DNA from 4 places in the Paenibacillus sp. PK1-4R genome. Region 2 is predicted to be linked to each of the others. Evidence: riboswitches for the same ligand, from Rfam matches in the RefSeq annotation. Region 2 holds a riboswitch; each other region holds the start of a gene.
The links. Region 2 has a riboswitch for cyclic di-AMP ahead of QNO02_RS00525 (C40 family peptidase). Riboswitches for the same ligand answer to the same signal wherever they lie in the genome.

Region 1 (6,145 bases), 2.2 Mb from region 2:
TTGGGTTGAAAAAACAATACAGGTCCCCATGAACACGGGGACCAATACATTGAAAGTGGTTACCACCGGATCGGAAGGACCGAATATTGACAGCATTAATGTTACCGCAGCGCAATAAAAGTTCCATATGGCTGATGGAAGACCATTTGCTGTAAGAGCAGCTAAGTAGTAACCTCTTGGATACTCAAGTCTAAAGTTAGTGTTATATCAAAAAATGCAAAAAAAGACTCCTTAAGCATTAGCTTAAGGAGTCTTTTTGTTAGATGCGGTCGAGAGGACTCGAACCTCCACGGGGGGTTAGCCCACACGGACCTGAACCGTGCGCGTCTGCCAATTCCGCCACGACCGCATATTGTATCTCCGTCATCAATATCGGCGACAAGAAATAATATATCATGTGGAATCTATCATGTCAACACTGAAAATAATAACAATAAAGCCCGAACCAGACATCCATGTCGATTCGGGCTTTACCTTTAACTACAAATTACAGCTTGGAAGGCCAGTTGCCATACCAGGCATAACCGCCTCTTCTTTCTTTATCAATATCACTTAATTTGTATTTAACTACCCCGTCACGACCAATAAAGATTGGTTTATCCGTTCCGATCTCATAGAAGCGTGCCCAAATTGGTGCAGCTTTGGAATCTGCGATAATTTTACTGTCTCCATTAGCTCTTTCATACTTGTAACCCGTAATTTTCACCTTGTTAAACCAAGCCTCAGCTCCTTTAATGGATGCGGTAATTTTAGCGTTAGCAGGTCTGGTTTTTAGAAATTTAACAATCGTTACACTCTCTCCAGCTGTCAGCGATGGCACTTCGTAGATTCTTGCGCTCGCTGGTTTAAGGGAACTGGAATCATGTTGTTGTCCCCATGCTGTCAGCTTACCACCTGAAACGACTTGTGTATTCAGAATCGCCTCCACACCTTTGGCAACTGAATTTTTACTGCGGTTAGCAAGTGTGCTGTCGATAAATGAAAAATCACCTTTGCGGGCTGCTACTTCATCCAGCATGATCATTACATTAATCATGGCATCATCATTATAGGTAATGTGCTTGTGATATCCGGAGCTTTGGTAGACCTGTGGCCATCCTCCGTTTGAATACTGCATGTTGATCAAAAAGTTAATTCCTTTGATTGCAGCTGTGGAGTATCGCGGATCATTCGTCTTTTTAAATTCCTTCGCCAATCTTCTAATTTCTGAGTATGTAGCCTTGTTGTCTATCGTGGACTTCGCCCACTCTCCACTTGTCTGTTTATAATCTTTTCTCCAACCTCCATCTGGCAGCTGGTTCTTCAAAATATCAGAAATACTCGCTGTAGTACCCGATGCATCCGCAGCAGATACCGTCCCTACAGGGAGAACTGCCATTCCAACTGCTGAGAACACCATCGTACATGCCAGGACAAAAGTAATTATTTTCTTCGCTTTCAAATGTAACACTCTCCTATGTTCGTTTTTATAAATCTGCCACTTCTACTTTACCTATGATAAGCGTCCCCAAACCTCCTTTATTTGTATTTATCGCATAATAAAATCAATTTTAATCCAATATGTGGATTGGATAATCAGATAATATGCAAAAAATCGATTTTTGTCAATATATGCAACTTAATGAATATAATCTCTCTAATTCTACATAACGGGATAGTTCTTTTAACTCATGACAAACCTATTTATATATCCAAATTCGTCTTAAACGAATCAATAATGACGTTTTTGTCATGAATGACACCCAAACTTAATCCCTTCTTTCATATAAAAACCTTAATTCCGCTAACATTGAGGTATTACGAAGGGTTTTAAATGGGTTTGACAATTACGCATTTATGCAATATAGTTTCAAATAGTTACAAAAACTTAATTATTCATTGCCGAGTTTCATGTTTGAAAACGGGGGAACCAATTTGGGTGAATTATTCTTATACATAGGAAATATAGGGAACCTTCTACCGAACCCTTAGCTAACTCCGTAGGCATCGAAGGGAGAACATTGATTTTGAAAAAACTGATTATCTCCATTTTTGGAGCAGCTGTATTATTTACATCCGGGGCAACAAGCACAGAGGCAAGCAGTATCAACTCCGTAGTGAACAACATGACAGGTATTCCTTACAAATGGGGTGGCACGACTGTAGCCGGCTTCGACTGTTCTGGTTTTATGAGATATCTTTTCAACAAATACAGCATTGAATTGCCACGTACTTCTCAGCAGCAAGCCAAAGCAGGTACTCCGGTAGCCAAAAGCAATGTTCGGACAGGTGATCTGGTGTTCTTTAACACAACAGGCAAAGGCATTTCACATACAGGTGTATATATCGGCGGCGGACAATTCGCTCATGCCTCCAGCAGTAAAGGTGTAAGCATCACGAAGTTATCGAATCCATACTTCAATGACCGCTATGTAACAGCACGTCGGGTAACTGGACAGTTTATGTATGATAAAATGTTAGGTAAAATGTAATTCACATACAAAAAGGCATCGGTTATTAACCGGATGCCTTTTTTGTACTTAAAATGTATGTTGCATTGCTTATTAATGCAGCGCCTTCTGCACTCGCATCGCGCCCTGAGACAGGGCATGTCCTCCTCCAACAGCTCCGGCCACGGCTACGGTCTCCATAATCTCCTGATCTGTTGCACCCTTGGCACGTGCTTCTTCTACATGGTAGAAGGTACATACCTCATTGTTGGCGAATAATCCAATGCCAAGTGCAATTAGCTGTTTTGTCTTGGCATCAATCACGCCTGGTTGGAAGCATTCTCCCGTAAACTCATGATATGACTTCACCACACCTGGCAGTACATCGCTTAATGCTCCAATCTGATCCTTGTAGGCATGAACTTTATCATTCATCAATGTCATGGCTTGTAGCACACCCTCTCGGCTATAGTTACAGATCTTCCTCACTGTACCTATCTTCTCTCCCGAGTGAGTCAATTATTCCAAGAAATCATGGTAATTCCAAACATTTAACGCTCATGGCTCTGCCATAATTATAAGCTGTTACTCACTAAGTGGACTCTGGCGCGGCTCACTGAACAGCTGATATTTGTAACTGCGATCCAGCTTAACGACACGTCGATTCTGACGACGGATAAGTACCTGCTCGCCATCCCAGGCAACAACAATCCCGGTTACATCGTTAGATTCCAGCTCGTCCCGTACTACTCTTACTTTCTCACCTGACAGACGCAGGGCGTCCAGTTCTGTATCACTGATCATCTTCATGGCTCCTATATTCCAAATTTATTTACAAAAAGAGACCTAAATGAAATGTCATTTAGGTCTCACGTGACTGTATTGGACTGTCATGTCATTCGAAATTATGTCCCGACTGAAAGTTACCGCTGCGCGTGCTCTTTGCTGTCGTTCTTCTCGAACCAAAAATCAAGCACTTTGGCGGACATCACACGTTCTTCAAGGTACTCCACTTGATGCGGTGTAAATTGTTCTTTCCAAGAGAAGGACAACTCTTCGCACAAGCCTACAATCGTCAGTAATTCTGACCAGGCAACATAGCGTTTGTACCAGAAAAATTGAGGATGTTCAATCATATAGGGATAAAGGTCATCGAATTCCGTATGTTTACAATCCAGGGCACGTTCAAAATGAACTTTCGATTCCGCCAGCTTATCATTGAAAAATTGTTCTGTTGCCGGTTGGTTCCCCATGGTGTTGCCTCCTCTCCCTAACATAACCCCATTATAAATGAAATCGGCGGTCATGCAAAGGCATAGTTCAAAAAATAGGCCCTATTCCTTTAAAATGTCACATTTCGTTATCGTCAAATTGTACCGTACCATCGTTCAGGGAACGAATGCGTACCAAGGCTTCCACCGGAATACCCTGTTCACGAATCGTGCGTGCCCCTGCCTGAAAACTTTTCTCGACCACAACGCCGAATCCGACAAGTTCCGCACCGGAACGCTCGATAATTTTGATGACGCCACGAGCGGCATCGCCATTGGCAATGATATCATCAATGAACAAAATACGGTCATTCTCATGAATGAACTCGCGGGATACCATAATGTCAGTTACAATTCCTTTGGTAAAGGACGGTACACGTTCACAGTAAGCATCAGGATCAGCCAGAAGTGTTTTTTTGCGACGGGCGAATACAAGTGGCACCCCAAGTTCATAGGCTGCGGCAAACGCAACCGGAATCCCTGAGGATTCTACCGTGATTACCCGAGTTACTCCACTTTCACGAAAACGGGCAGCGAACTCACGTCCCATCTCCATCGTTAATGCAGGATCAATCTGGTGGTTCAACAGACCATCCAGCTTTAATACTTGATCCGAGATAACCACACCTTCTTGTAAAATTCGTTGTTTCAATAATTCCATGATTTGACCTCCCAAGCCTATCCTATGAGGTAAAAGTATCATATATCTATCTATAAGTTCAAGCGAAATTGCCTGGGCGCTTTCCTTGGGACGCAATTCAAGCCAAAGCTCATTATCGATTGTCATGACTTTCGTGGGTCAAGCATACCTTGTACCATGGTACCCGCATGTCCAAACTAAACAGGGGCCTGAGAGGGGAAACACATGAAACAGGCATTTCGGGTGCTGCAGATCGCATTTACATACATCGGAACGGTTGTCGGAGCCGGCTTCGCTACAGGGCAGGAAATTTTGCAGTTTTTTACCCAGTATGGCAAATGGGCCACCGTCACCATAGGCTTATCCACCATGCTCTTTGTCTGGTTAGGTACCAAAATGATGCTGATCGCTCATGATACCGGGTCCCGCTCTTATGAGGATCTGAACAAACATTTATTCGGCCACAAGGCAGGCAAATGGATCACCTGGGTAACCCTTCTCATTCTCATTGGTGTGAACAGTGTCATGCTTGCCGGAGCAGGTTCCGTTTTTGTCGAACATCTGGGTTTGCATTATCAGACAGGTCTGATCGTCACACTTGTAGGGACATATCTGCTTCTCGGTCGGGGCATTCAGGCCATCCTACAAATGAATAGCATCGTCGTGCCCATGATGCTCCTGTTATCTCTGCTCATGATCACCAGTACGATCCATCATCCAGGTGCTTCCCGATTCATCACACTGACGACAGACTCAAACCCTATTCAAGTGTGGCTGTCTCCACTGTTGTATACTTCATTCAATCTGGTGTTGGCTCAAGCTGTTCTTGTGCCAGTAGGTAACCAGATTCGTAGTCGGAATGTGCTGAAGTGGGGTGGAGTTTTGGGTGGAATTGGCGTTGGTTTCATGCTGATGGCAGCTCATTTTGCCATGTCAGCTCAGATGCCCGGCATCATCCAATTCGAAATCCCGATGGGTAGTATTGCCTTTCAACTTGGATGGGCAGTGCAATCTGTATATGTATCCCTTATTTTCATGGAAATATTCAGTACCTTTGTAGCCGATATCTATGGAATGACCTTGCAACTGAGACAACATATACGTGTTCACCCCCGTTTCATTACATTAACCATTATGCTGTTGTGTTACTCACTCAGTCAGTTTGGATTCAGTTCCCTGCTATCCATCCTTTACCCCATCTTTGGAAGTATGGCATTAATCTGGGCTGCCAAATTGGTACTGAACCGCTGGGGCGCCTTTCGTAGACGCAACAATATATAAATCTCACGGTCCATGTGCTTCATGAATATGAGCATCCGTTTGCCTCATAACCACAAGTCACCACGGTTACTCTTTCCTTAAACATGACAAAAAGCCGCTGTTTATCACAGCGGCTCGCACTTTTTGCCCTACGTTTTAGGCTTTGCTAGGAAACTGCAGATACATCTTTTTCAACTCATTGACCGATCTGCCGAGCGAGTAATGTGTCTTGGCTTTTTCACACGCTGAACGGGCAAGTTCATAACGATAAGCCGGGTCCAGCATCACCTTTTCAAGCGCTTCAGCCAATGCAGAAGGATCTTCTGCCGGTACAAGCAACCCATTGCTACCGTTCTCGATCTGTTCCGGTATACCACCTACATCCGTACCCACAAGGGCAAGACAACTCAGCGCCGCTTCAGCGAAGACGGAACCAAATGCTTCTGCCCGTGAAGGAAGTACAAAAATATCAAAGAATGGCATGAATTCCTCAGGGTGCAGTGTGTAACCATAGAAGATGGTCTCATTATAGATCCCCAATCGTT
Region 2 (6,145 bases):
GGAGATTTCAAACGTTGGTGGGTAGAATGACGCAAATGCGCGATGACTTAGTTGCGTCACCTTTAACCGCTGGTTATATTGGACATTTGAAATATTCACTTCGGATGAAAACTCATATTTATTCAGATCAATGAATACTGTTGATACACAAGCAAAAGACCCCCAGCCGAACTTTCCGGTCAAGGGGCCTTTTGCTTTTTTTGCTTTTATACTTTGTTGAAAATGATCTGCCTTAGGCGAGTGCTTCCTTCAATACATCTGGAGAAGCATTCCACCAGTCTTCGTTGTGTGAGATCAGCAGTGTCTTAAGTGCAGCTCGAGCTTCAGGTCCAAGCTCATCCAGCATGAAGCGACGCTTCAAGGCATAATCCATGCGATTCACATGTTCCGCCAGCAGTTTCCATCCACGTCTTGCTTCCGTATCAATCCACATCTCACATGCCGTTGCTCCACCATACAGTTGGCCTTCCTCCGTGCGATCGACAGCTACCCACACCAGCCATACCTGGCGTCCGTTGGGCACATCTTCACGATTGGTAGAGAACTTGATATTGCGTTCCACTTTGCTTTTCGCATGCATCGCACCGATATCGATTTTGGCTTCGCCATTATCAATAATGACCGGGGAAAGGTTATTCAGATCAATGGAGCCTGCACCGAAGCCTTTATGCTTGCTTTTTGCACTAACGATATTCAAGGCAATCTGTTTTTTGCCGTTTTGCTCGTTTTGGTCCATGTTTATAGCCTCCAAGGGTTGATACAAATATTTTAACTAATAATTGTCCCATTGCAAACATATACATGCTGTAGATGCTTGTCAACGGGAGGTATTTAACGATGATTCCACGACGCGCCAAGAGCTGGCTCACTGCATCCCTGGCCCTGTGTGTACTTGCCGGAGGGATATGGATCACTCTGGGTTATAATCGCTCAACTCATTCAGAATTGCCAGTACTCGCCCCCGAATCGGGCAAGCCCAAGGCAATAGCTCCAACCCCAGCACCTCCAGAAAGTGTACAGACCCCTACAGCCGAAGTGTACAGCAACCGTGTTGTGGAATATCACATGGATGTGAAGCTGGTCGAAGGAAACGTATTGGAAGGGACTCAGACGATCACCTGGACTCATCCAGGCAAAAAAACCGTCAGCGAGCTTTACTTTCATATGTACCCCAACGCCTTCTCTTCTGCTGACACCACCTTTATGAAGGAATCCGGTGGAAAGCTTCGGGGTGATGTTATGCCTACCAATGGTTATGGCTCCATGAACATTACCGAAATGAAAACGGAGGACGGGCTCTCTCTGCTGCACCGGATGCAGTATGTGCAACCAGATGACGGAAATATCAAGGACACCACCCTCATTAAAGTACGTTTACCCAAACCGGTCAAAGGCGGGGAAAGTATTACACTCCACACCCGATTCGAAGTGAATCTGCCAAAGATTTTTGCCCGGATGGGAACTGCTGATGATTTTGTCATGGCTGGTCAATGGTTTCCCAAATTAAGTGCCTATGAACCTGTGGGCAGGCGTGGACGAACAACGGAAGGCTGGAATCTGCACCAATACCATGGCAATTCAGAGTTTTACGCCGACTTCGGTATATATAGTGTGCGTATTCGGGTGCCTGAAACATACAAAGTTGCTGCTACCGGATTTCCGACGCAACAAGCCGTGGTGAAGAACGGAGAAAAGGTCTATCAATTCTATGCCGATGATGTGCATGATTTCGCCTGGGCAGCTTCACCGGATTTTGTCTACGCCGAGGAACCCTTCTCTGCACCCAATGTGCCTGGTGTACGAATCAAGTTATATTTGGACCCTGCTCATCAGGATCTGAAAGAACGTTATTTCTACGCCGCGAAGGCCGCACTAGCCAATTATAGCAAATGGTTTGGCCCATATCCTTACGCAACCTTATCCATCGTAGTTCCACCCAAAGCGGGGAACGGTGCTGGAGGTATGGAATACCCTACGCTAGTTACGGCCTTTGGAGCCGATGATACTACCCCAGGTTATGACCTGGAACGTACCGTAGTCCACGAGATCGGACACCAGTACTTCTACGGCATGGTTGCCAGCAACGAATTCGAGGAAGCCTGGCTGGATGAGGGGTTCACCTCTTATGCAGAAGACAAACTGATGGAGCAGGAATACGGATTGATTCCGAATCTGCCGGTACAATCGGGACTGGTTACGTCTCCGTCATCCTTAACACAAGAATCTTGGAAGTTTGATTCACAGAATGAGTATGCAGCCAATGTCTATACACGTGGCAAGCTTGTATTGCTTGGGATCGAACATCAAGTCGGGGCGAAAACGATGGAACGCATTCTCTCTACCTATGTGAAGAAGTACCGCTTCAAACATCCCACTTCGGCTGATTTTCAGAACGTTGTGGAACAAGTGACCCGCACTTCCTGGTCTGATTATTTTGATCAATATGTCTATGGTAACGGGATGGCTGACTTTGCTGTAGAGAAGATTCGTGTTACGCCCGTACAGAAAGACGGTCAAACATTGTACGAGTCATCCGTGACGATCGCAAAAAAAGGGAGTGATTACAACGCCGTTCCTGTTCGCATTGCTTTTGAAGACGGACATATCCTCACCAAGCAATGGAATGGCAAAGAAGATCGCATCACCTATAAATTAACTCACACATCCCCCGTATCCTGGGCCATGACCGATCCCCTGTACTCGATCGTGCTGGAGAACCGCCATATGAACAATTTCCTGAAATCCGGACTGGATGAGCGGACGAAGTCCCGCTGGAACATGAGTGTAACCAAACTAATAGAAGCCATATTCGGAGGTCTGTCATGGTGAGGTGGAAACGGTGAAAGCAAAAATACGTGAAGGCTGGTTTCTCGTCCGTCAGCATATGTTCATTGCCGCACTCTTATTTCTCTATCAGCTCATTTGGGGATATTTCTTCTATCGAATGGTACAATCGGCGGTCATCCCCCTACTCCTGCGCTATCCAGATTCTGATGCCGGGGAGCTGAGTACACTTTTGTTTAAAATGGAAAGTCAACTTAACCTGTCTACTCATCCGGAGGTTCATCGTTATCTGTGGATTCTAGGGGGCATGCTGCTGGTTCGCATGTTGATCAGCCCCCTCATTCAGGCAGGACTGCTCTACTCACTTCAGCACTTTAATTCTACAGAAGAGCGCATCCCCTTTGTCCGCGGAATCAAAAATCTGTGGAAACCGATGCTACTGCTCCACACCATACGTACTTTATTGATACTTCTGCCCGCCTACTGGCTCTTACCGAAGCTCTACTCGATTCTCATGGACGGATTTCATTCCCTTCAATTACTTTTGCCTGGTATACCTTATGTTGCTGCCTGGATTGTATATGGTTGGATCATCCACCATGCCATACTCTACATGCAGTTCGGTGTGTCGGCACCAGAAGGAGAAGGCGGGGCTCACGGTATTCTCAAAGCACTCTGGATTGCACTGCGTCATCTCATCGCTGTAATCGGCATTGCACTCCTGCTGGGCGGAGTACACCTGCTCGTCTTTGGGTCATTCACTTCAGCCTCATGGTTATTAACGGGACTTACCGGACTTATACTACAACAGACGTATCCACTTGCTAGATGTCTATTAAGTCTGTGGAAAATATGCAGCCATTTCCGATTATGGCAGTCCAAAATATCCAAAGGTGAGAGCAGATAGTTTAAAAATTGTTACCATCGTATGTTAAACTCACGGCCTAATATGTACTTATAAATAGGCAAACCTCAACCTTTCCCCGTCAAAGGTCGAGGTTTTTTTTGCTAAATTTGTTGCTAAACGTTGCCAAAGCCGTACTCCTCTGTTACAATAATCGCAGTGAGTTTTTAGTAACAACTTTGTAATCTTTACATTCATATTTGTAACTACTTAAAATTAAATCGTCATTTCTTGATTTCGCAGGTGCATAACTAGCATAGCCAAATTCCTGGCACCTGGGAAGCGGGGGAACCAGTTATGGGTGAATTGATCTTGCTACAGAGGGATCATAGGGGACCTTCAACCGAATCCTTAAGCTAACCTCGCAGGCGTTGGAAGGGGAATATCTCTTGTTCAAGAAGAAATTAACCGCAGCTGTACTTAGCATCACATTCGCTTTATCGCTTGGTGCAGGTAGCGCATTCGCAGATTCAAAGATGGACACAGTAATTGATTCAGCAATGGGAACTACATACAAAAGTGGGGGAACAACGCTTAACGGCTTTGACTGCTCCGGATTTACACGGTATGTATTCGACAAGTTGGGTATTGATTTGGCACGCCAATCCAGTTCCCAATTCGACATGGGCGATTCCGTATCACGCATGGAAATGAGAGCTGGCGATCTGGTGTTCTTTAATACAACAGGTAAAGGCGTATCACATGTAGGAATCTTTGTAGGGGATGGAAAGTTCGCACACTCCTCTTCTTCCAAAGGCGTTACGATCAGTGCATTGAGTGAAAGCTATTGGGCCAATCGTTATGTTGGCGCGAAACGGATTATGAGCACGGACGCATATGAATCACTGGCCCTTGACTAGGGACAAGCTGAGCAACATGATGCTGTAACCATTAACCATACTGGAACGAAGCAAGAAGCATAACAGAACCGCCGGATACATTCTCCGCAGGAATGTATCCGGCGGTTTTTTTGTGCTTCAATCCTTATGCATGTTGCAAGTTATACTCAGGGCATATCCTGCGACATCAACAGGTTCATTTTGCGTTCGTTCGTCCGTGCCCTTATGATGTTTTTACCCATCCCGTTATAATATAAACGGAATTACCGGAACTTTTGTTTCATTTTTTTTCTTGAGAAGGAAGACTTGCTAAATGAACATCTCTTTTGTAGAGTGGACAAAGAGTTCTGTTTCAAGGAAAGGAGCATGCAGGTGTATGAAGGAAACCCCTGTGACGTTTCACGTTGTACCCATGCGAGAAGAACATGCGGAGCTTATCTGCAGTTGGCAGTATGACCCGCCTTACAATATCTACAGCTGGCTCCCCTGGGACCAGATGAAAGCTCTGGAAGTGGAATTCGGAGATGCACAGCTGCGGCAGGAGCAATATGCGATCGTCCTGGATCAGAACGATCGTATATGTGGGTTTGCTCAATACTTCCCACTTGAAGGGGTAACCCGGATTGGCCTTGGCATGCATCCAGAGCTGTGTGGTCAGGGTCAAGGGACAGCTTTTGTCACTGCCATTGTACAGGAAGCCATTCGCCGAAATCCCACGAACGAGATTGATCTGGAAGTACTCACTTGGAATGCTCGTGCCATTCAAGTCTATCTGAAGAGTGGATTTGTCACCCAAGATACATACGAACGACAGACCCCAAGCGGCTTGAAGCCCTTTCACTGTATGGTTTATGAAGGGCCTCGCGGTTAGAATCCATTGCAAAACAACTAAATTTGCCCCTTGTTATGTGATTAGTTCAAAAAATTCCCACAAAATGCTATGATGTCAGTACAGGTTCCGTTATAATGATATGGATAGTTTCAGGTTAGATGATCTTTCATTCTGGAGGGGACATAAGGGATGCACAAATGGATCATGAGCGGAGTATTTTTTGCAGCATGCGCTTTAGCTATTGTTTTAATGTTTACGCTTCCAGGGAAAGAAGAAGTGGCTGAAGAAGCCAAGCCAACCATGCCGGAAGTAACATTGGATGCCGGACAGGCTGAAGCACTGGTCAAAGCCAATTGTATCTCCTGTCACGGGGATCAGCTTCAAGGTGGCGTAGGACCTGCTCTGGCCAATATCGGCAGCCAGGATGATCTGGAGAAGATCTATTCTACGATTGTCAAAGGTAAAGGTGGTATGCCTTCCTTCAAGGGCAAACTGCAGGATGAAGAGATTGCAAATATCGCCATGTGGCTGTCGGAGAAGAAATAATCTCTGCACGCACTACATAATGAAGAGGCCCTTAATCCCCTTTTGGGAGAATAAGAGCCTCTTTGTTATACCAATTATTAGGCATCTGCGGCATGCTCAGCCAGAAAGGCCTCAACTTCACGTGCGTACGGCATCCCGGACTGGGCGCCGAGCTTTGTCACGGATAACGCGGCCGCACCCATGGCAAAGCCTACGGCCGCGTCCAAAGTCTCACCGCGCGCGAGGGCTACTGCCAGCGCG
Region 3 (6,145 bases), 3.0 Mb from region 2:
ATATCCTATCCACCTATCCTTTTCTATATGTTATATATGGAGGAATTATGGCTGTCATAAGCTAAATCCGCAATGAAACTTCTCACACTACGCATATTTTATGAAACCCCCGGGCATACCAAGAAGAACGTCATTTTGGAAAAGGAGGCCGTTATTATGCGCGTACGCCTCATTATGCTGATGGTTATCGTTATTTTTCTCGGAGGATATCATGCTCCAGTTTCATCGCGGGATGTTTCAAGCCCGCCAAGTGAATCAGTATCAGGTTCGGATTCTGCGGAAGAAGAACAACTGACATTGGGACAGTTACGTCAAAAATATGCCGATACGTTCAAAACCAATGGTCCTTCAACAAAGAAGGTTGCACTGACTTTTGATGATGTACCTGATCCACGGTTTACTCCACAAGTGCTGGATGTATTGAAGAAATACAATGTCAGAGCTACATTCTTCATCGTGGGTAGTCGTGCTGAGAAACATCCGGATCTGGTGAAACGCATCGTTAAGGAAGGGCATATGGTTGGTAATCACAGCTACAATCATCCTGAATTCAGTAAGCTGTCGATGAATGCCTTTCGCAAACAAATTTTACATACCGGGGATATTATTCGACATTTGGCGGGATATACGCCCAAGATAATTCGGCCGCCTTATGGAGACATTAATGAAGAACAGCTGCAATGGGCTGCTAGACAACACTATAGCATTGTAAACTGGAACGTTGACTCACTGGACTGGAAAGGCCTCTCCAAGGAAGAGGTGAAGGATAACATCCTATCTGCCGTGAAACCTGGCTCCATCGTTTTGCAACATGCAGGAGGCGGTGTGGGATCTAACCTGAACGGTACGATTGAGGCATTGCCTGAAATAATTGAAGAACTGCGTAACCGGGGATATGAACTGGTCACCTTGGACGAGATGTTGGGATTGCCAAAGGCCAAAGATTAAGATGACCGTGATAGCAAATAATGCAATATTAAAAGGGTGCTGTTCAATCGCAAATTAGCGACTGGCAGACACCCTGTTTGAATTCGTTAGATGTAATTTACTTTCTACTTAAGAATGTACAGCTCGATATCCTGGAAACCAAATGTGCTTACGGACTGTTTGCTACCCGGGATAAAGATATCAATCCGGTGACCCTTGATTGCACCGCCCACATCACGCGCTGTGGCTACAAAAGCCTGTTTTGGCAATCCTGGATGGCTGTGACCAGTTACCAGTACTTTGGTTCCGAGTGGAATTACACTTGGATCAACTGCAATCGTACCCAGTTCAAGGTCATTTCCGAAATAATCGACTGCACCCCATCCTCCATTTTCAGACGGATCTGCAGAGTATGCCGTTGCTTTCACGTTCACAGCTTTGCTGTAATCAAATGTTTTACCCCAGGCTTGAACCACTTTGTTATCTGCGTTAACGTCCAAGCTTGCTGTAGTAACCGTTTTGGCTTGGGTCTTGCTCTCCGTCGCCGCGGCAGCTACATTGTTTGCCTTACCGGGAATCGTAATTTTCAAACCACCATAAATATTGTAAGGTGAAATGTCGTTATTTGCTTTAACCAACGTGTTCATTGCTACTCCATATTGTTTTGATAAGGTGTAGAAGGTATCCCCTTCTTTGGCCACATGAACTGAATCGGCGTGAGCCGGAACGGCTTGAATGAGCATTGCTGTTGTCAATAATGCTACTGCTGTTTTGGCTATACGTTTCTTGTTAATCATGGTCTTCCTCCCTCATTGTGCCTGCGAAGTTAGTTGTCGGATTCGGATGAGGAGCCCACCCTATAGGTTCTTCATTACATTTAAAACGTTATGTACCCCTAATTCACCCCAAGCAGTGTGCTGTAGATCTTCCCCCTGCACAATCTGCATCGTTACATCCCCCGCACTCCCTGTCCGGAAGTTTCGGCAGAGTTCAATATATCACAATTTTGTAACCTGAACTTGTAGTAATTCTTACCAAATGGTTTTTTAGCATGTAAGCATAATTAAGAATACTGGATACTTTAGAAAAGTTGGGAGATCCGATACTTTACATTTGGTAACAGAATAGTTACTTTTTCGAATTCATACGTGATTATTATCCATAAAAAATAGCGTTACCGACTCGAAGTCAGTAACGCTATTTGATCACTTCGTTTAGAGTACTTTCGCAAGAAAATCACGTGTACGTGAATTTTTTGGTGCTCCAAACACCTCATCAGGTGTTCCCTCTTCTACAATAACCCCGCCATCCATGAACAGGATCCGGTCTCCCACTTCACGTGCAAAACCCATCTCATGTGTTACGATGACCATCGTCATCCCGCCTTCTGCAAGACGTTTCATGACATCCAACACTTCACCGACCATCTCGGGGTCCAGTGCCGAAGTAGGCTCGTCAAACAGCATCACATGCGGCTGCATGGCCAATGCTCTAGCAATGGCGATCCGCTGCTTCTGTCCACCAGACAGCTGATTCGGGAATGTATCTTTTTTATCGTACAAGCCCACGGTGTTAAGCAGATCAGCAGCAATTTTCTCCGCTTCCTGAGTGGATTGTTTCTTCACTTTAATTGGAGCAATCGTGATGTTTTGCTGTACCGTTTTGTGTGGGAACAGGTTGAAATGCTGGAACACCATGCCCATTTTTTCCCGAGTTGCATTAATGTTGTGCTTCGGATCAGTGATTGACACGCCTTCAAAATCAATCTCACCCGAGGTAGGCTGTTCCAACAGATTCAGACAACGTAAGAAAGTACTTTTACCTGAACCGGAAGGGCCGATGACTACGACAACCTCACCTTTGCCAATTGTCACGTTAATGCCTTTAAGCACATCGTTATTTCCATAAGATTTGTGTAATTGTCTAACGTCTATCACTTGCACTCAACTTCCTTTCCAGTCGTCCCAGCAGCTTGGACAAAATGAACGTCATTACAAAGTAGATGGCTGCTGCAATCAAAAATGGACTCAAGCCTTGATACGTAATGTTTTTGACTACACTTGCCTGATACATAATATCCACCATACCGATAACTGAGATAATGGAGGATTCTTTGATGATAGTTATAAATTCATTACCGATCGCTGGTAATACAGCTTTGAAGGCTTGTGGCAATATAATGTAACGCATTGCTGCACCTCTGCCCATTCCGAGGGAACGCGCTGCCTCCAACTGACCACGATCCACACCTTGGATACCTGCACGGAAAATCTCCGCCAGATATGCACCACTATTGATTGAAAGTGTAATGATACCTGCCTGAAGTGCAGTAAAGTTAATGCCAAAGCTCAGGGAAAAACCATAGTAAATAATCATTAATTGTACCAGCATCGGTGTGCCACGAATCACTTCAACGTAAGCAGTACCGATCCAGCGCAAGATTGCAGCGTCATGCAAACGGAACAAACAGATGATTAATCCGATAATTACCCCGAAAATAACACCCAGTGCGGACAACAGAAGTGTGTATCCTACTCCTGTAGCATAGAAACTTTTGTACTCCCAGAATACTTGGAAAATATTTTGTGATTTGTTCGCTTTATCCGCCATCAAGAGGCTGGCGTCCGTCACCATCTGATTGATTTTATCTTCACTTTTCAATCGCTCCAGTGTTCCATTTACTGCAGCTAGCAGCTCGGTATTACCTTTACGAATCCCGATTGCGGCTTCTGCTTGCTCTTCGTCCGGAACAGCAGCAGCAAGTCCAATGATATCGTCCAGATAACCTGCAGCAACGGTATCTTCAACGATTGCCGCGTCAATGCGTTTTGTTTGCAGTTGAAGCACAATATCCGAGATTTTATCCAGCGCAGTAAGCTTCGCTCCTGGAATACTCTGTCCGATCGTTTCCTGAATGGAGCCTTTCTGGACGCCAATCTTCGCATTTTCAAGTTCTGCCATAGTTGGATATTTGTCTTTATCCACATTGCGAACCATAATCACTTGTTTTGATTTATAATAGGTGTTGGAAAAATCGATACTTTTCTTCCGCTCATCCGTCGGCGTCATACCTGAAATCACCAGATCAACACGCCCGCTTTGCAATGAAGGCAGAAGACCGTCAAAGCCCATATCCTCAATCACGAGCTCAGCGCCAAGATCTTTGGCAATCTCTTTGGCGATCTCAATATCGAAGCCGACGATTTCATCTTTGCCATTAATCACTTTATGGAATTCATATGGTGCAAAATCGGCACTAGTACCGAGCACCAGCTTTTTACTGCTTGAATTATCTGTAGTTCCACTTGCAAATGCCACAGGAACGGCAGTCGTCAGCAGAATAACAAAGGTCAACAGCATCATGGTGTAACGACTTATTAATTTCAACCTTGTTCTCTCCCCTTACAATACTTTGTATGCTTCTCATGTTGATGACTGAGTCATTATAAAGTACAATGCATGATTATGCAATGCATTTTGACATTACAAATCTTGACTTGTTTCTGAAAAATTGAAGCAAACATGATATAATCAATGAATTATTTTCATTTTTGCATAAGGAGTTTACTAATGACATCTAACAAATCACAGATACTGACGGTTATTGATCAATATGCTTCCCGTTTTAAAGCCATTTCATCATATATCGGTGCCAATCCCGAACTGGGAAATGAAGAGTTCCTTGCTTCTGCTCGTCTAAAAGAAGAACTGGTCTATCACGGTTTCACTGTAGAGGCTCCAATCCTTGGACTGGAGACAGCCTTTATCGGAACCTATTCAGCCGCCAAACCCGGCCCTACCATTGCGTTATTGTGTGAATATGACGCCTTGCCGGAGATCGGTCACGCTTGTGGTCACCATCTGATCTGTATGATGAGTCTTGGAGCTGCTGTTGGGCTGAAATCCATTCTGGACGAAGTAGGTGGAACGATTAAAGTATTTGGTACACCCGCAGAAGAGACACGTGGTGCCAAAGTTCCGATGGCGGAAGCAGGCTTGTTCGATGACTGTGATGTTGCCCTTATGGCGCATCCGTATTATGCCTACGAAAAGTCAGGCAGCTCGCTGGCGATTGACGCTGTGCAATTTGAATTCCATGGCCGATCTTCACATGCTGCTGCAAGTCCGCACGAAGGTATTAATGCTCTTGATGCCGTCATTCAAACGTTCAACGGAATCAATGCATTCCGGCAACAAGTGAAAAGCACCGTTCGGATTCATGGTGTGATCAACAACGGAGGTCAGGCAGCAAATATCATTCCTGACTATGCTTCTGCGCAGTTTTATGTACGGGCAGCAACTCGCAAAGAACTGAATATCCTCACAGAACGTGTAATTCAGATTGCTGAAGGATCTGCTCTCCAGACAGGTTGCAAGCTGGTGACATCCAACTATGAAACGTCCTATGACGAGATGGTTACCAATGAAGCATTCTCAGCTGCGTTTAGTCAAAATCTCATGGAACTCGGCATCCCGCAAGAAGAGATTGTAAGTGGTAATGATCATGGCTCCATGGACATCGGTAATGTTTCCTTGAAATGTCCTGCAATCCATCCGTACATCCGTGTTGTGGATGAGGTTCATACCCTGCACTCCATAGCCTTCCGTGACCTTGCACTTCAGGAGCGCGCGCTGGATGGCATGATTCTGGGAGCCAAGGCACTTGCTACAACAGCCTATGACGTACTGAGCCAGCCAGAGCTGCTTCGAACCATCCGTACAGAGTTCGAGCAATCTATTCGCTAAGATTCACTTTCAACATGTTATATAGGGTGCCTTGAACAAACTTGAAATCCAAGCTTGTTCAAGGCACCCTTTTCTTGATTTAGCTGTAAGTATATTCAGCAAGAAGCTGGAGATGCTGTGAAAGAAACCTTTGAAAATGATGAAAATAATACATTTTATTACAGTAAATGTGATTCATTTGCTGGCTAACTTGGTTAATTATAACTATAAGTGCGTGTTCAAAAGAGCGGTTTTCAGTACCGAGAAGATGGGATGAAGCTAGAAATGGAGTAGCGGAGCGTAGGCAAAACTACGTGAGCAACGGACATTTCGGCTGAATTCCATATTCGATGCCAATGATGCCGATAGGCATCACTTGTAATCAGAAGCGGGCTTTTGAACAACCTCTATAACTTATCCTATATTCAGGAGGTGCTGTCATGCTGCTCGAAGCCATGTATCATGTTCCTCGTGACAAGTGGGCTTATGCCTA
Region 4 (6,145 bases), 1.5 Mb from region 2:
AGCAATGTGCTTCGGGGTGTGAGCCTGGACGTACAGCCTGGGCAGGTGGTGTGTCTGATGGGCCGTAACGGTGTAGGTAAAACAACGTTGATGAAAACATTGATGGGGCTGCTCAAAACACGCAAGGGCAATATTCAGTGGCAAAATCAGGAGTTATCCACGTTGGATACAGCCAAGCGTGCAAGGGCAGGGATTGGTTATGTACCGCAGGGGCGGGAAATTTTCCCGCAGCTTACGGTGAAAGAAAACTTATTGCTTGGTCTGGAGACAAGTGCGCCGGGAGTAAAAACGTTCCCGGAAGATGTGCTGGCGATGTTTCCAGTGCTTGCGACGATGTATGGACGGCAGGGCGGGGATCTGAGTGGTGGACAGCAGCAACAGTTGGCATTCGCCCGGGCATTGGCTTCGCGTCCGGGGTTGTTGCTCCTTGATGAGCCGACAGAAGGCATCCAGCCTTCTATCGTGGAGGACATTCGGCAGGTTATTTTGCAGCTCAAGGCAAAGGGGAACCTCTCGGTTCTGCTAGTAGAGCAGAGTATCGATTTTGTACGAAGTGCCGCAGATTACATCTATATCATGGACAAAGGAACCATAACCCTGCATGGGACACCGCAAGAACTGGATATGTCGCAGTTTGAACATCATCTCTCCGTATAGTTGTAGTTAGTCGGCGAGTGGAGGAAGGTTTCAGGAACGCTTGTCCAGGATATTCGAGTATTTGGGATATAACCGCCGGATGCATTCCGGACAGATGTCATGGGTAAATTCGGCGTGGGTATGCTTCTCTAGATAACTCTCAACGGAGTTCCAGTGTTCCTCTTCGTCCTTGATTTGTTTGCAGACGGCGCAAATAGGCAGCAGTCCGCGCAATGTGCGCACTTCAGACAATGCCTTCTTCAATTGGTGTTCTGTCTTTCTCTGTTCGGTAATATCCATGTGTGCAATCAAAGTGAGATCGGTATCCTGAATTGAATTTGCATAAGATAGAGGGGTGAGTTCTACACGAAACCACCTCTTTTCGTTGTATACAGTATACACGCAGATGTCATATGTATGATTTCGATTAAAGGGTATTCCGCGTTCTTTCAAATTCTGTGCGACAAGTGCCATGTTAGCGTTCTTGCCTCGTTTTGCCCAGGCTTCCGTCAGATGCAGGTAATGTCTATGATTACTGTGTGTATCCGGGGATGGTGAGCATTGACCGAGTCCCTGTTGCCAGGCACGGTTACAACTTTGGATAATCCAATTGTGATCAACGATGATGAGCTGGTGACGTATGGACTGGAACGACAGCCTCTCCAGATCGGATGTAACATGTCTCATGGATGGGACCCTCCTTTGGCAGAAATCTTATCTCAGTTCATCTGGAATATCCAAAATATCAGCGACCAGGTGCCTGAATCGGGTTGCTTTGCGTGTGCCGTGAATAAGATTGGATAAACGATAGGGTGGGATGCCATGCTGTTCACAAAAGGTCTTCTGGTCCACTTGAAGTTCGGTTAGCCGTCGTTTGATGGCCCATCCGAACGGTGTAACTGGTTTTTTCTTGTTCAAAAGGGTTCACCCCTGGTTAGAATGTAGTATTCAGCCGCCCTTTCTTCATGTAAAATATATAGAAATGCGAGCTGTATGTTTCATTATATACGTAAATTCGTCATCTAACAATTAAAAAAGACGGAAAAAAGTGTATTTTGTGATGAAAAATGGCGTAAATACGTAAATAAAACAAATAAAATGACAAAAAACACGTCGGCAAGGAGGTTGCCGCGTGTTTTTTAGTTTGTTTGAATAAAGGGGAGCAGGTATGAGGAGGAAGAGGATTAGGCCCTGTAGGCATGAAGTCCAGCTCCAAGCATATGGAAACTGGGGAAAAATGATTTCATGGACATCGAGGTTGGCTGTGCCAGTCCATCCGCAGCCGAGGCGCTGACGGTCTTCCATTCATTCTCCAGATCTGTGGCCAGGCGGACCATCAGATCCTTGGTTGTATCGTTGTTCAGGGGAATGACTTTGGAGGCTTCGGTTATGCAGGCATTCATGGCTGAATGCAGGTAACCAAGGACCGCCTCCTCGACCGGGATGTCGAGGTGGTGGTTAATCCAGGCGTGAACAGTGGAGAGGCAGCCAACCGAATCGTATTTGGCAAAGATCTGTTCGAGCTGGCTGAATTCAATCCAGGGGTGCAGAGCGCGTGCAAGTCTGATCAATCGTTTACCCATGGCGGCAGCTTGTTCTCTGAGATCTCCAGGGGTTCGCTGAACATGGACGAGCTTGTCGATTAGAGCTATCCGCCATGTATCCTTGTGATCTGCTGCGGTATAGATGCCTTTGATGGCCATACCTTCTAGACGAACGATGCTCGGATGCAACTGACAACGCATGAATGATTCGAGATCTTCAGCATTACGAATGGTACCCTCCCTGATATGGATATCCATGCCGAAGGAATGGGTGAACCCTCCAACCTGAATAGAGGAATCAAGCAGTTTGACATAATCGAGCAGCTTATTCCCACGGTTCACAATCATTCGCCTCCTGTGTTCGTTAAATGTCACTTAAAGTGACATTTATATTCCTTTTTGTTTGCATTATGTTTAAAAATCCGAATTATATGATAGTTATCATCCCATAAATGTCCGCTTTTTGTCAATAGTATCAGTTGAATTTAATGTATTTAAATCTGGAATTCAATATTTGTGTTATTTTATATAACATTTAAAGTTAAATATCTGCGAAGTCTAGGGAGGACTAGATATAAATGAATCAATAAGATCAGCTCAATCCGGAAAGGAGGGGATCAAATCTAATGTATGCAGTTCAAGGGTAAAGATGACGAGATTATGCGATTTTTGATGAAAATGCCTAGCTGAAAAAGAAGTATTAAAAAATACTTTACTTTTGGTTCTGAACCCGGTATAATCAATTCTGTTGCCGATTATTTACGACATGCGGTCGTGGTGGAATGGCAGACACGCTATCTTGAGGGGGTAGTGGGCGTATGCCCGTGGAGGTTCGAGTCCTCTCGACCGCATCATATGAACGATTAAAAAGAAGCTTTCCATTAATGGAAGGCTTCTTTTTTTGTCTTTTTGAACAGTTTGACATCAAAGTTGATAAAAAAGGCCATCCATTACCGGGGCAATGCTGCTCTACCTTCCGGCTACGGGTGGCCAATGTATTATTTTTGCAGCAAGTTCTTGATATCTTCTTCAATCTTGTCCGGTGTTGTTTTGGGAGCATAACGTTTAATTACCTGTCCGTTCTGATCCACAAGGAATTTGGTGAAATTCCATTTGATTGCTTTGGAGCCGAGCAGGCCAGGAGCTTCTGTGCTAAGGTGCTGGAAGAGAGGGTGAGCGCTTGAGCCGTTCACATCAATTTTCTCAAACATAGGGAAGCTCACGCCATAATTCATCTGACAGAACTCGGCGATATCGTCGGAAGATCCTTTTTCCTGGGCAAACTGGTTGCTTGGAAAACCAAGGACTTCAAATGGCGCATCCTTGAACTTGTCTTGCAATTCTTGCAGACCTTTGAATTGAGGTGTAAGGCCGCATGAGCTTGCAGTATTCACAATCAGTAACACTTTGTCACGGTAGTCGGACATTTCAACTTCTTGACCGCGAAGGGTATTCACTTTGTAATCGTAGACTGTCATCTAAATCGCCTCCATGATATCATCTGATACCTCTTATTATATTGGTTACAATTAAATAATGCAAAACTAATATGGTGTTAAATGAATCAAAAGAGGCAAGTTGTGCAGAATGCGTGAATGAAATGCGTAGTGATTTTCGTCAGAGTGAGAATTAGATAGATTTAAAGAGAAGGATAGAGTATGACCTTGTTGTAAGCGCTATTATATGTGAGTATTGCCGAAAATCTGTCGATTCGGTGATCTGTGCGGACTTTACACCGACATGGCGCGGGTGTATGATTCATAACGTAATTTCAATTTAAACTAAATTGTACCTGAAAAACGAAACAAACGATAATATCGCTCGATCTTATTTTAAGATATACGAACGATGTTTTAATCGCTGAGTTTCCATTCATTGATGAGTGGGAAACGGGGGAACCAACAGAATGCGCTGTCCAGGACAGTAGGCATTCATGGGGTGAATTTTCCGGTGACAGCCGGAAATAGGGCGACTCTCGCGCCCGAATCCGTCAGCTAACCTCGTAAGCGTTAAAGGGAGAGGCAACAAGCCGTACGCTGGTTCATGGCGTTTTCGCCATGGGTTCTTTAAGAAGCGTTCGGGAGGCCTTGGTCCCCCACGCTTCTTTTTTGTTGTCTTTTCACGCCAAGGGAGGAACGAATGATGGATACTGAGATGATCTTAGTGACTGCTCCAAATGAAGCAGGACGCAAATTTATCAAATTGCTGATGTACAAAAAAATGCCGTTTGCCGTTCTAACCAACAGTGCAGGGGAAGAGCGCAGACTCCGTAGAATCGGAGTAGAACATGTCATTCGCATGAATACGGCTGCAGCTCAAAAATGGTTTTTGCCGCAGGGCAGCGTAGGCAACGTGTTTATTTTCGAGAACAGCCTGAATCTGACCTGTCGTTATTTACAGATCTGCCGTTCATGGACATCGAAATCCCTGTGCGTCATTACAGAGCAGAGTCATCCTAAGGGCATCTATCGGGGCATGGGCGCAGACCGGATTGTATATTCGCTCAATGGGGAAGTTGGCTTTCTCCTCAATGGGTAATGCCATAGCTTGTGATTGCTCAGGTGTAAGGTGCCTGTTATAATTGAATGTATCGATAAACGGAAATTTGAGGAGACTCATGCATGATGGTGAGTCTTCTTTTTTATGGTTTTAAAGGTAGTTCAAGACTTTTTGAACACGAACTTTTAGATTTGGATCAGGAATCACCTGTGGCTTACAAGGAGGAATTGGCGTGCCGGATGTAGGTGGATTGAAATGGTTGTTTTTTGATGTTGGAGATACGCTGGTGGATGAATGGGAGCCGGTTGATGATATTATCGGACAGTTCGTCCGTGAAGCCTGTGCTTTGGGATATCCGGTAAAGATTGAGGCGGTACGCGAACTGTTCGCGAACTGTTACCGAAAATATGAGCAATGGCCTATGAGAGTGGCGATTCACACATTCGTTGAAGACGAGGGACACCAGAAACAGATTCAGGACAAGCTGAAGTTTCAAAAAGATCTTGAACGTCCTTTTCCTTCAGCGGATTCCGTTCTTCAGCAGTTGTCACGGTATTATCGTATTGGCATTATTGCCAATCAGAGTCCTGGAACGGAAGAAAGACTGGAGAGCTACGGCTTGCGGAAGTATGTTGATGTTCTGGCGTGTTCGGCTGAAGAAGGAGTGTCCAAGCCAGACCCTGAGTTATACGCTGTGGCCTTGAAGCAGGCCGGTTGTGAACCGGAGGAAGCCGTCATGATCGGCGATCGGATCGATAACGACATTATACCTGCTCGGAAGCTGGGCATGCGTACAATTCGGATTATGCAGGGTTACGGAAGATTCCAGCCAGACCGATCGGATGACGAACGTGCGGATTGGACTGTTAATTCATTGGATGAACTCCTGCCATTACTGGTGCCCAATCAGGATTAGATAATTGTTTATTAGAGTTTAGCGTTTTATTATAAAAGGAAACATGTTGCTGTATTGCAACAATAAAGGCTGATCAACTTGGGTATAGAATACCGCAGTTGATCAGCCTTTTTAGTATTTAGTCGATAAGAACGAGATTAGAATAACCGAATCGTCTGAATGATCAGATATACATTCAGCACAACGATAATCGCGGCAATGACCCATGATATGATTTTGAGCCACAATTTGTTGGCGAATGCACCCATGCTTTTTTTATCACTCGTGAACATCACCAGGGGAATTACAGCAAAGGGTAATTGAAGAGACAGCACGACCTGGCTCAAAATGAGCAGTTCTTCTGTGCCATGTTCTCCTGCAATGGCTGTGACAATTACCGCCGGGATGATGGCGATCAGACGTGTGACCAGTCTGCGCAGCCAAGCCGGAATTCGAATGTTCAGGAAACCTTCCATAACGATCTGCCCAGCGAGTGTACCTGTAAGGGTGGAGTTCTGACCTGATGCTAACAGCGCCACACCGAACAGAATACTTGCAACCGTAGTACCCA

Region 1: it holds a riboswitch for cyclic di-AMP, as region 2 does, so the genes downstream of both, QNO02_RS10230 (C40 family peptidase) here and QNO02_RS00525 (C40 family peptidase) in region 2, are expected to answer to the same signal.
Region 3: it holds a riboswitch for cyclic di-AMP, as region 2 does, so the genes downstream of both, QNO02_RS17415 (3D domain-containing protein) here and QNO02_RS00525 (C40 family peptidase) in region 2, are expected to answer to the same signal.
Region 4: it holds a riboswitch for cyclic di-AMP, as region 2 does, so the genes downstream of both, QNO02_RS06960 (HAD family hydrolase) here and QNO02_RS00525 (C40 family peptidase) in region 2, are expected to answer to the same signal.

The regions. Positions count from the first base shown of each region.
Region 1 is NZ_CP126535.1:2,322,858-2,329,002, reverse strand. Features, by position in the region: gene xynC (glucuronoarabinoxylan endo-1,4-beta-xylanase XynC) at 1-118, shown strand, start outside; tRNA gene QNO02_RS10240 (tRNA-Leu) at 265-349, opposite strand; gene pelA (pectate lyase) at 488-1,450, opposite strand; cyclic di-AMP (ydaO/yuaA leader) riboswitch at 1,870-2,001, shown strand; gene QNO02_RS10230 (C40 family peptidase) at 2,007-2,471, shown strand; gene QNO02_RS10225 (carboxymuconolactone decarboxylase family protein) at 2,544-2,873, opposite strand; gene QNO02_RS10220 (hypothetical protein) at 3,015-3,233, opposite strand; gene QNO02_RS10215 (hypothetical protein) at 3,353-3,682, opposite strand; gene QNO02_RS10210 (xanthine phosphoribosyltransferase) at 3,780-4,361, opposite strand; gene QNO02_RS10205 (YkvI family membrane protein) at 4,566-5,621, shown strand; gene QNO02_RS10200 (glycosyltransferase family 4 protein) at 5,757-6,145, opposite strand, start outside.
Region 2 is NZ_CP126535.1:108,086-114,230, reverse strand. Features, by position in the region: gene QNO02_RS00545 (transglycosylase domain-containing protein) at 1-30, shown strand, start outside; gene QNO02_RS00540 (YwhD family protein) at 233-736, opposite strand; gene QNO02_RS00535 (M1 family metallopeptidase) at 838-2,829, shown strand; gene QNO02_RS00530 (hypothetical protein) at 2,840-3,691, shown strand; cyclic di-AMP (ydaO/yuaA leader) riboswitch at 3,937-4,074, shown strand; gene QNO02_RS00525 (C40 family peptidase) at 4,078-4,548, shown strand; gene QNO02_RS00520 (GNAT family N-acetyltransferase) at 4,904-5,398, shown strand; gene QNO02_RS00515 (c-type cytochrome) at 5,549-5,905, shown strand; gene rbsK (ribokinase) at 5,983-6,145, opposite strand, start outside.
Region 3 is NZ_CP126535.1:4,026,620-4,032,764, forward strand. Features, by position in the region: gene lpdD (prenylated flavin chaperone LpdD) at 1-2, opposite strand, end outside; gene QNO02_RS17410 (polysaccharide deacetylase family protein) at 157-948, shown strand; gene QNO02_RS17415 (3D domain-containing protein) at 1,053-1,724, opposite strand; cyclic di-AMP (ydaO/yuaA leader) riboswitch at 1,727-1,923, opposite strand; gene QNO02_RS17420 (amino acid ABC transporter ATP-binding protein) at 2,142-2,864, opposite strand; gene QNO02_RS17425 (ABC transporter substrate-binding protein/permease) at 2,851-4,314, opposite strand; gene QNO02_RS17430 (M20 family metallopeptidase) at 4,498-5,673, shown strand; gene QNO02_RS17435 (alpha-glycosidase) at 6,093-6,145, shown strand, end outside.
Region 4 is NZ_CP126535.1:1,651,946-1,658,090, forward strand. Features, by position in the region: gene urtE (urea ABC transporter ATP-binding subunit UrtE) at 1-657, shown strand, start outside; gene QNO02_RS06935 (nitrogen regulation protein NR(II)) at 688-1,323, opposite strand; gene QNO02_RS06940 (hypothetical protein) at 1,351-1,554, opposite strand; gene QNO02_RS06945 (urease accessory protein UreF) at 1,821-2,522, opposite strand; tRNA gene QNO02_RS06950 (tRNA-Leu) at 2,949-3,031, shown strand; gene QNO02_RS06955 (glutathione peroxidase) at 3,179-3,658, opposite strand; cyclic di-AMP (ydaO/yuaA leader) riboswitch at 4,029-4,204, shown strand; gene QNO02_RS06960 (HAD family hydrolase) at 4,320-4,718, shown strand; gene QNO02_RS06965 (HAD family hydrolase) at 4,912-5,595, shown strand; gene QNO02_RS06970 (Nramp family divalent metal transporter) at 5,733-6,145, opposite strand, start outside.